Regions from separate parts of the Klebsiella variicola genome, predicted to be linked through region 1. Evidence: predicted binding sites of a transcription regulator. Region 1 holds the regulator's gene; the other holds the start of a gene.
What was found. Region 1 encodes LexA, which represses DNA repair genes until DNA is damaged. Its sites were predicted from a motif close to TNCTGTATGTACATACAGNA; they were not measured.
Positions count from the first base shown of each region.

Region 2: dinG (ATP-dependent DNA helicase DinG) is a predicted target of LexA. The motif match lies at 3,643-3,662, and genes of this name have one in related genera.

Region 1 covers NZ_CP010523.2:5,180,064-5,185,579, forward strand. Annotated here, with positions in the region: gene dinF (MATE family efflux transporter DinF) at 142-1,458, opposite strand; gene lexA (transcriptional repressor LexA) at 1,528-2,136, opposite strand; gene SP68_RS24195 (diacylglycerol kinase) at 2,259-2,627, opposite strand; gene plsB (glycerol-3-phosphate 1-O-acyltransferase PlsB) at 2,756-5,179, shown strand; gene ubiA (4-hydroxybenzoate octaprenyltransferase) at 5,237-5,516, opposite strand, start outside.
Region 2 covers NZ_CP010523.2:3,781,008-3,786,523, reverse strand. Annotated here, with positions in the region: gene SP68_RS17730 (SDR family NAD(P)-dependent oxidoreductase) at 1-66, shown strand, start outside; gene SP68_RS17725 (transketolase) at 80-925, shown strand; gene SP68_RS17720 (transketolase family protein) at 925-1,917, shown strand; gene rhlE (ATP-dependent RNA helicase RhlE) at 2,133-3,488, shown strand; gene dinG (ATP-dependent DNA helicase DinG) at 3,676-5,516, shown strand, end outside.

The DNA.
Region 1 (5,516 bases):
GGAATTTTTAACCATCATACCGATGGGTAAGGCTGAGGCGATTTTCCCGGCTTGCGCTACGCTGAGCCGGGCTACTGAGTTGCCCCGGTAAGCGGCGCGCAACCGCGGGAATTCATAGATGGCCGTGATGAACGGCAATGACTAGCTAAACCAGGTGCCGTGTCGCCAGTGGCGACGCCAGATCAGCGCCAGAGACAGGCCGCGCAGGGCGAGGAACACCGCCAGCGCCAGCCACAGACCGTGGTTACCGAGCAGCGGGACCGAAAGCAGCGTTACAGCAAACCCCGCCGCGGCGACCGCCATGCTGTTCCGCATCTCCGCGCCGCGTGTGGCGCCGATAAACATGCCGTCCAGCAGATAGCACCAGACGCCCACCACCGGCAGGATGGCCTGCCAGATCAGATAGCGATCGGCCAGCTGCTGCAGAGAAGGCAGCGAGGTTAACAACGCGATGATGTACTCCCCCGCCAGGCTATAAATCAGGGCAAACGCCAGCGCCACCATGCCAGACTGCCGGCAGGCCGCCCGCCAGACTTCCAGCAGCTGGCTGCCGTCGCGCGCGCCGTAGGCCTGGCCGGAGTGGGCCTCCACGGCATAGGCAAAACCATCCAGCGCATAGGCGGTAAAGGTCAGCATGGTCATCAGTACCGCATTGACCGCCACAATGTCGCTGCCCAGACGCGCGCCGTACACGGTCAGCGCGCCAAAGCACAGCTGTAGCAGCAGGGAACGCAGCATGATGTCCCGATTCAACGCCAGCAGACGGCGCAGATCCCCGCGCCAGGCGTTTTTCAGCATTGCCAGCGACACGCCGCGCAGCGTCAGCACCCGCTTCGCCATCATCAGGCCAATAATGAGAGTGGCGTACTCCGCGGTGACCGTGGCCAGCGCAGCCCCCTGGACGTTCATCCGCAGGCCCATCACCAGCCACAGGTCGAGCACAATATTCAACAGATTACCGACCACCAGCAGAATCACCGGCGCCCGTGCGTACTGGACTCCCAGCAGCCAGCCGAGCAGCACCAGGTTGGCCAGCGAAGCGGGGGCGCTGAGCCAGCGAATTTCAAGGAACCGCCGTGCCTGCTCAAGCACCGCCTCACTGCCGCCAACAATATGCAGAGCGAGGTTAATCAGCGGCAGGCGAAACAGGATGATGAGAACCCCGGCGCCCAGCGCCAGGGCCAGCGGCTGCACCAGCGCCCGCGCCAGTCGCAGCGGATCTTTGGCACCCCAGGCCTGAGCGGTGAGCCCGGTGGTGCTCATGCGCAAAAACAGCAGCAGCATGAAGAGGAAACTGGTAGCCGTCGCCCCAACCGCGACGCCGCCGAGGTATACCGGGCTGTCAAGATGGCCGATCACCGCGGTATCCACCAGCCCCAGCAGCGGGACGGTGATATTGGAGAAAATCATCGGGATCGCAAGGCGCCACAGCGCTTTATCGGCAGCGTTGAGCAGCATGTTCGGAGACCTGATTGAGGACAAACGTCGCAGCGTCATGCATCAGATGACGCTGCGCAGGGGCAGGCGTTACAGCCATTCTCCATTACGGATCACGCCAACGGCCAGACCCTCAATGGTAAAACTCTGCTGACGCAGATCGACAACGATAGGGGTAAATTCGCTGTTTTCCGGCAACAGTTCGACGACGTTACCCTGCTTTTTCAGGCGCTTCACCGTCACTTCGTCGTCAATGCGCGCTACCACCACCTGGCCGTTACGCACGTCCTGGGTTTTGTGGACCGCCAGCAGATCGCCATCAAGGATACCGATGTCTTTCATCGACATGCCGCTGACGCGCAGCAGGAAATCCGCGTTGGGTTTAAACATCGACGGGTCGACCTGATAGTGCCCCTCAATGTGCTGCTGCGCCAGCAGCGGCTCGCCGGCGGCGACGCGGCCGATCAGCGGCAGGCCATGTTCTTCTTCCGTCAGCAGGCGGATACCGCGAGAAGCACCGGAGACGATCTCGATCGCGCCTTTACGCGCCAGCGCTTTCAGGTGTTCTTCCGCCGCGTTTGGGGAACGGAACCCCAAGCGCTGAGCAATTTCCGCACGCGTCGGCGGCATGCCCGTCTGGCTGATATGATCCCGAATGAGATCAAACACCTCTTGCTGCCTGGTCGTTAACGCTTTCATTCCGCCCCCTGGGTGTATATACAGTTATGCTGTGAGTATATACAGCTACCGGTGATTTTGGAACCACATGGCACACAAAAATCGGCAGATTGTTTATATTTTGCGAGGCTTAGCGAAGAACGTTAATGATAATGGCTCCACAGCAGCGTTCCCCAGGTGATCAGTGCGATGATAATCGCCAGCAGGACCGCCGCCGATCCCATGTCTTTGGCGCGCCCTGAAAGCTCATGATATTCCGAGCCTATACGGTCCACGACCGCCTCAATCGCGCTGTTGAGAATTTCGACTATCATCACTAGCAGGACCGACCCAATCAGCAATACGCGGGTAATGGCGTCGACGTCCAGCCAGCAGGCTATCGCGACGGCCACGATGGCGGCGATACCTTCCTGACGAAACGCGGCCTCGTTGATCCACGCTGCGCGAAATCCTTTCCAGGAGTAACCTGCCGCCTTAATGATTCGGGTTAACCCGGTGGTATTATTGGCCATCACAAAACCTTTTTACGTAAATGACGTCGATGAGTGTACGCGTTTGCCGCGTGGTAACGGAAATTTTGCCCACTTTCTGTTATTCTTGCCGCGCATTTGCATGATTAACCAGAGGCTTCACATCGTTTATGTCCGGCTGGCAACGAATTTACTATAAATTACTGAATTTACCATTACGGGTGCTGGTAAAAAGCAAGTCTATTCCGGCAGAGCCTGCCCAGGAATTAGGACTCGATACCTCGCGTCCGGTCATGTACGTCCTGCCCTATAATTCCAAGGCGGACCTGCTGACGCTGCGCGCCCAATGCCTGGCGCATGATTTACCCGACCCGCTTGAACCGCTGGAGATCGACGGCGCGCTGCTGCCGCGTTACGTATTCATCCACGGTGGGCCGCGCGTGTTTACCTATTACACGCCAAAAGAAGAGTCCATCAAGCTGTTCCACGACTACCTCGATCTGCACCGCAACCATCCGGACCTCGATGTGCAAATGGTGCCGGTTTCGGTCATGTTCGGCCGCTCGCCGGGTCGTGAGAAAGGAGAAGTCAATCCGCCGCTGCGGATGCTGAACGGCATTCAGAAATTTTTCGCCGTCTCCTGGCTCGGCCGCGACAGTTTCGTGCGTTTCTCGCCTTCCGTGTCGCTGCGTCGCATGGCGGATGAGCACGGTACCGATAAGATCATCGCCCAGAAGCTGGCTCGCGTCGCCCGGATGCACTTTGCCCGCCAGCGCCTGGCCGCCGTCGGCCCGCGTCTGCCGGCCCGCCAGGATCTGTTTAATAAACTGCTGGCCTCGAAAGCGATTGCCCGCGCGGTGGAAGACGAAGCGCGCAGCAAGAAAATTTCGCATGAGAAGGCTCAGCAGAACGCTATCGCGCTGATGGAAGAGATTGCCGCGAACTTCTCGTACGAGATGATCCGCCTGACCGACCGCATTCTCGGCTTCACCTGGAACCGCCTGTACCAGGGGATCAACGTGCATAACGCCGAGCGCGTGCGCCAGCTGGCTCACGACGGCCATGAGATTGTCTATGTCCCCTGCCACCGCAGCCACATGGACTATCTGCTGCTCTCCTACGTCCTGTATCATCAGGGCCTGGTGCCACCGCATATCGCGGCGGGCATCAACCTTAACTTCTGGCCAGCCGGGCCGATCTTCCGCCGCCTGGGCGCGTTCTTCATCCGCCGCACCTTTAAGGGCAACAAGCTCTACTCCACGGTGTTCCGCGAATATCTTGGCGAGCTGTTCAGCCGCGGCTATTCCGTCGAGTATTTCGTCGAAGGCGGCCGCTCCCGTACCGGCCGTCTGCTCGATCCGAAGACCGGTACGCTGTCGATGACCATCCAGGCGATGCTGCGCGGCGGCACCCGGCCGATCACTCTGGTGCCTATCTACATCGGCTATGAACACGTGATGGAAGTAGGCACCTACGCTAAAGAGCTGCGCGGCGCCACCAAAGAGAAAGAGAGCCTGCCGCAGATGGTGCGTGGCTTGAGCAAGCTGCGCAACCTTGGCCAGGGCTATGTCAACTTCGGCGAACCACTGCCGCTGATGACCTACCTTAACCACCATGTGCCGGAGTGGCGGGAAGCCATCGACCCGATCGAAGCCATCCGCCCTTCCTGGCTGACGCCAACGGTGAACAACATCGCCGCTGACCTGATGGTGCGCATCAACAACGCCGGCGCGGCCAACGCCATGAACCTGTGCTGCACGGCGCTGCTGGCCTCGCGTCAGCGTTCACTGACCCGGGAGCAGCTCACCCAACAGCTGGAGTGCTACCTCGCGCTGCTGCGCAATGTGCCCTATTCGCCAGATGCGACGACACCTTCCGCTTCGGCCAGCGAGCTTATCGACCACGCGCTGCAAATGAACAAGTTCGAAGTGGAGAAGGACACCATCGGCGATATCATCATCCTGCCGCGCGAGCAGGCGGTGCTGATGACCTACTATCGCAACAACATTGCCCATATGCTGGTGATACCGTCGCTGTTAGCCGCCCTGGTGACTCAGCATCGTCAGCTCAGCCGCACCGAAGTGCTGCGCCATGTCGAAACGCTGTATCCGTTCCTCAAGGCCGAGCTGTTCCTGCGCTGGGAGAAAGCAGAGCTGGCCGGGGTGGTGGATGCGTTGATTGCCGAGATGCTGCGTCAGGAGCTGATCGTCGTCGATGGCGAGGTGATGAGCCTCAATCCGTCGCACTCTCGCTCCCTGCAACTGCTGGCCGCTGGCGCGCGCGAGACGCTGCAGCGCTATGCCATTACCTTCTGGCTGCTGAGCGCCAACCCGTCGATCAACCGCAGTTCGCTGGAAAAAGAGAGTCGTACCGTGGCCCAGCGCCTGTCGGTGCTGCATGGCATTAACGCGCCGGAGTTCTTCGACAAAGCGGTGTTCAGCACCCTGGTGCTGACCCTGCGCGATGAAGGCTACATTAGCGACACCGGCGATGCCGAGCCGGAAGAGACGCTGAAGGTTTATCGGATGCTGGCGGACTTGATTACGTCGGATGTGCGGCTGACGATTGAAAGCGTCACGCAGGATGACGCGTAACGCGGTGTTTTCTGCCCTCGCTTCCCCCCGATACACCGGGGGGAAGCGGACAGGGGATTACAGGTAGCTCATCGCCAGGCCCAGGAATAGTACCAGCCCGACGTAGTTATTGTTCATAAACGCTTTGAAGCAGTTATCGCGCTCGCGATTGAAGATAAGCTTCTGCTGCCAGCCAAACAGACCTGCCGCGACAAACAACGACCAGTAGTATTCCCAGCCCAGCCCATTCAGCCAGCCCACCGCGCCCATCAGCGCCAGCACGGCCACCTGCAGGATACCGATAATCAGACGATCGTTTTCGCCGAACAGGATCGCCGTGGACTTGATGCCGATCTTC
Region 2 (5,516 bases), 1.4 Mb from region 1:
AGCGACCTCTCTTCCTACTCCACCGGTATCACCCTGGACGTTAACGGCGGCATGTTAATTCACTAAGCGAGGCAAACAGATGAAGATGACCGAATCACAAAAAGTCGCCGCGGCGGCGTGGCGTATTCGCCGTTACGCCCTGCAAATGGGGGAAGTGCAGGGGCAGGGCTATATCGGCCAGGCGCTGGGCTATGCCGATGTGCTGGCCACCGCCTTCAGCCACGCCATGACCTATCGTCCGGAAGATCCCGAGTGGGAGGGGCGCGATCGCTTCCTGCTCTCTCATGGCCATTACGCTATCGCTTATTATGCCGCGCTGCTGGAGGCGGGCATTATCCCGGAAGCCGAGCTGGAAACTTACGGCTCCGACGACAGCCGCCTGCCGATGTCCGGCATGGCGACCTACACCCCGGGGATGGAGATGTCCGGCGGTTCGCTGGGACAGGGGCTGTCCATTGCCGTCGGCATGGCGCTAGGGCTGCGGCAGAAACAGAGCACGGCCTGGGTCTATAACTCCATGTCCGATGGGGAGCTGGACGAAGGGTCGACCTGGGAAGCGGCGATGTCGGCGGCTCACTATGGCCTGAGCAACCTGATTAACCTTGTCGACGTCAACAAACAGCAGGCGGACGGTGATTCGCGCAAAATCCTCGGCTTTGAGCCGCTGCAGGATAAATGGGCCGCCTTCGGCTGGTACGTACAGCGCGTGGACGGTAACGATCTGCCGGCGGTGATGGCCGCTTTTGACAACGCGAAAAGTTATTCCGGCAACCAGCCGCGGGTCATTTTATGCGACACGCTGATGGGCAAAGGGGTGCCGTTCCTCGAAACCCGCGATAAAAACCATTTTATTCGCGTCGATGCCGACGAATGGCAAAAAGCGATTGCGGTGCTGGATGCTAACAAACCAGAAGGAGTGCTGTAATGAGCCAGAGTCAACCCCGTTTAAAAACGTCGGCGATGATCGCCTCGATTGCCGATGAGGGCCAGGCGACCATCTCTGCGCCCTTCGGCGTCGCGCTGTCAAAACTGGCGGCGCAGCGTCCGGAAATCGTCGGCATGACCGCGGACCTGTCAAAATATACCGATCTGCATATTTTCGCCCAGGCCTTCCCGGATCGTTTCTTCCAGATGGGCATGGCCGAGCAGCTGCTGATGGCGGCGGCGGGGGGAATGGCGAAGGAGGGATTTATTCCTTTCGCCACCACCTATGCCGCCTTTGCAACCCGTCGCGCCTATGATTTTATTCATCAGGTCATCGCTGAAGAGCATCTGAACGTGAAGATCTGCGCGGCGCTGCCGGGCCTGACGACCGGTTATGGCCCCAGCCATCAGGCCACTGAAGATCTGGCGATTATGCGCGGTATCCCCGGCATGGTCATCGTCGATCCTTGCGATGCGCTGGAGATAGAGCAGGCGGTGCCGGCCATTGCCGATCACCAGGGGCCGGTGTATATGCGCCTGCTGCGCGGTAAGGTGCCGCTGGTGCTGGATAAATACGACTATCAGTTCGAACTGGGTAAAGCAAAGCTGCTGGAGGACGGCAACGATGTGCTGATCATCTCCTCCGGGCTGATGACCATGCGCGCGCTGGAGGCGGTTGAAAAGCTGCGGGCCGATAACATCAGCGTGGCGGTCCTGCACGTGCCGACCATCAAACCGCTGGATGAAAAAGCGATTATTGAACAGGCGTCGAAGCCAGGTCGTCTGGTGGTGACTGCGGAAAACCACACCGCGGTCGGCGGCCTGGGGGAGGCGGTGGCCGCGCTGTTGATGCGTAAGGGTGTGCGCTGTGAGCTGGATACTGTGGGGCTGCCCGACGCGTTCCTGTTAGCCGGCGCGCTGCCGACCCTTCACGATCGCTACGGCATCTCCACCGCGAAGATCGTTGAAAAACTTAAGTATCGTCTGCGTTAATCGCTTTGCCATGACGCACCAGGCCGCTGAGCGCGCTCAGCGGCCTTCTCATGCCCGCCAGCCAGGCGCGGTATTCTTTTGCAGATTTTATGCGGCCTGTCACAAAATCTGCTAGACTGCGCCCCTTCATGGCATTGTGGTTTTTGCCATCTCTTATCGCAATAATCTCCCTGAAAACTACGCCCTTCACCGGGCCGGGGCGGTTCGGAGTTGTTATGTCTTTTGATTCCCTTGGCCTGAATCCCGATATCCTGCGCGCTGTCGCTGAGCAGGGCTACGTTGAGCCGACCCCTATCCAACAGCAGGCGATCCCGGCAGTAATGCAGGGGCGCGACCTGATGGCCAGCGCCCAGACCGGTACCGGTAAGACGGCGGGCTTTACCCTGCCGCTGCTGCAGCGCCTGATTGACAAAGAGCCGCACGCAAAGGGTCGCCGCCCGGTGCGGGCGCTGATCCTGACCCCGACCCGTGAGCTGGCGGCGCAGGTGGGCGAGAACGTCCGCGATTACAGCAAGTACCTGAATATTCGCTCGCTGGTGGTATTCGGCGGCGTGAGCATCAACCCGCAGATGATGAAGCTGCGCGGTGGCGTCGACATCCTCGTTGCCACCCCGGGCCGTCTGCTGGACCTCGAACATCAGAACGCGGTCAGCCTTGATAGCGTGGAAATCCTTGTGCTGGACGAAGCGGACCGCATGCTGGATATGGGCTTTATCCATGACATCCGTCGCGTACTGGCTAAACTGCCGGCGCGTCGACAGAACCTGCTGTTCTCGGCGACCTTCTCCGACGAGATCAAGGGCCTGGCCGAGAAACTGCTGCACAACCCGCTGGAAGTGGAAGTGGCGCGTCGCAACACCGCGTCCGAGCAGATCACCCAGCACGTCCATTTCGTTGATAAGAACCGCAAGCGCGAACTGTTGTCGCAGCTGATCGGCGAAGGCAACTGGCAGCAGGTGCTGGTGTTTACCCGCACCAAGCATGGCGCCAACCACCTCGCGGAGCAGCTTAATAAAGACGGCATCCGCAGCGCGGCGATCCATGGCAACAAGAGCCAGGGAGCGCGTACCCGCGCGCTGGCCGACTTTAAATCCGGCGGCATTCGCGTGCTGGTGGCGACCGATATCGCCGCCCGTGGTCTGGATATCGAAGAGCTGCCGCACGTGGTGAACTACGAGCTGCCGAACGTACCGGAAGATTACGTCCACCGTATCGGCCGTACCGGCCGCGCGGCGGCCACCGGTGAAGCCTTGTCGCTGGTGTGCGTGGATGAGCATAAGCTGCTGCGCGATATCGAGCGCCTGCTGAAAAAAGAGATCCCGCGCATCGCGATTGCCGGCTATGAGCCGGATCCGTCCATTAAAGCCGAACCTATCCAGAACGGTCGCCAGCAGCGCGGCGGCGGTCGTGGGCAAGGTCAGGGACGCGGTGGCCAGGGTCAGGGACGCAGCGGACAGCCGCGCAGCCAGAACAGCGCCCCGCGCCGTCAGGACGGCGAGGCGCCGAAAGCGCGTACGCAGGACGGCAAACCGCCGCGCCGCCGTCGTCCGCGTAAACCGGCTGGCGAATAACACGCTGATGCCTCGGCCGCGATAACGCGGCCCGGCTCAGGCCCGTCTGTCCGCTACGCGGCGGCGGGCCTTTTTCTTTCCATTACACTATTTGTCGAGCACGCTTCCACACTCAGCAGAAAGCAATACCTCCAGGCGGGCAAAAATGGCACAATAGTGGCTGTTTATACAGTATTCAGGTTTTCTCATGGCTTTGACCGCTGCGCTGAAAGCGCAAATCGCCGCCTGGTATAAGGCGCTTCAGGAACAGATCCCGGACTTTATTCCCCGCCCCCCGCAGCGGCAGATGATCGCCGATGTGGCGAAAACTCTCGCCGGGGAAGAGGGCAGGCATCTGGCTATCGAAGCGCCGACCGGCGTCGGTAAAACGCTGTCATACCTGATCCCGGGCATCGCCATCGCCCGGGAGGAACAAAAAACGCTGGTGGTTAGCACCGCCAACGTCGCCCTGCAGGATCAAATCTACAGTAAAGACCTGCCGCTGCTGCGTAAAATTATTCCCGACCTGCGCTTTACCGCCGCCTTCGGTCGTGGGCGCTACGTCTGTCCGCGTAACCTGACGGCACTGGCCAGCACCGAGCCGTCACAGCAGGATCTGCTGGCCTTCCTCGATGACGATCTCACCCCGAACAACCAGGCCGAGCAGAAGCTGTGTGCGACCCTGAAGCAGGACCTCGACAGCTACCGCTGGGACGGCCTGCGCGATCATACCGATAAAGCCATCGATGACGCGCTGTGGAGCCGGCTGAGCACCGATAAGGCCAGCTGCCTGAACCGCAACTGCCACTACTATCGCGAGTGCCCGTTCTTCGTGGCGCGGCGGGAAATTCAGGAGGCGGAAGTGGTGGTGGCCAACCATGCGCTGGTGATGGCGGCGATGGAGAGCGAGGCAGTGCTGCCGGAGCCGAAAAACCTGCTGTTGGTCCTCGATGAAGGCCATCATCTGCCGGACGTCGCCCGCGACGCGCTGGAGATGAGCGCCGAGATCACCGCCCCCTGGTTTCGCCTGCAGCTGGATCTGTTCTGCAAGCTGGTCGCCACCTGCATGGAGCAGTTTCGTCCGAAAACCACGCCGCCGCTGGCCAATCCGGAGCGGCTCACCGGCCATTGCGAAGAGCTGTTCGAGCTGATTGCGTCGTTGAATAATATTCTCAATCTCTACATGCCCGCCGGTCAGGAAGCGGAGCATCGCTTCCCGATGGGCGAACTGCCGCAGGAGGTGATGGAGATCTGCCAGCGGCTGGCGAAGCTCACCGAGATGCTGCGCGGGCTGGCGGAGCTGTTTCTTAACGATCTCAGCGAAAAGACCGGCAGCCATGACGTGGTGCGCCTGCATCGGGTGCTGCTGCAGATGAACCGCGCGCTCGGCATGTTTGAAAGCCAAAGCAAGCTATGGCGCCTGGCGTCGCTGGCGCAATCCTCAGGCGCGCCGGTAACCAAATGGGCGACGCGAGTGGTGCGCGACGGCCAGATCCATGTCTGGTTCCACTGTGTCGGCATCCGCGTCAGCGATCAGCTGGAACGGCTGCTGTGGCGCAGCGTACCGCATATCGTCGTGACGTCAGCGACGCTGCGCTCGCTAAACAGCTTCTCGCGCCTGCAGGAGATGAGTGGTCTGAAGGAGAAAGCGGGTGACCGCTTCGTGGCGCTGGATTCGCCGTTCAACCACGTGGAGCAGGGGAAAATTATTATTCCTCAAATGCGCTATGAACCGCTGATGGATAACGAAGAGCAGCACATTGCCGAGATGGCGGCCTATTTTCGCCAGCAGGTAGAGAGCAAGAAACATCTCGGGATGCTGGTGCTGTTTGCCAGCGGGCGGGCGATGAACCGCTTCCTGGAGCATGTGACCGATCTGCGCCTGATACTGCTGGTGCAGGGCGACCAGCCGCGCTATCGGCTGGTGGAGCTGCATCGCAAACGGGTGGAAAGCGGCGAGCGCAGCGTGCTGGTGGGTCTGCAGTCCTTTGCCGAAGGGCTGGATTTAAAGGGCGATCTGCTAAGCCAGGTACATATCCATAAAATCGC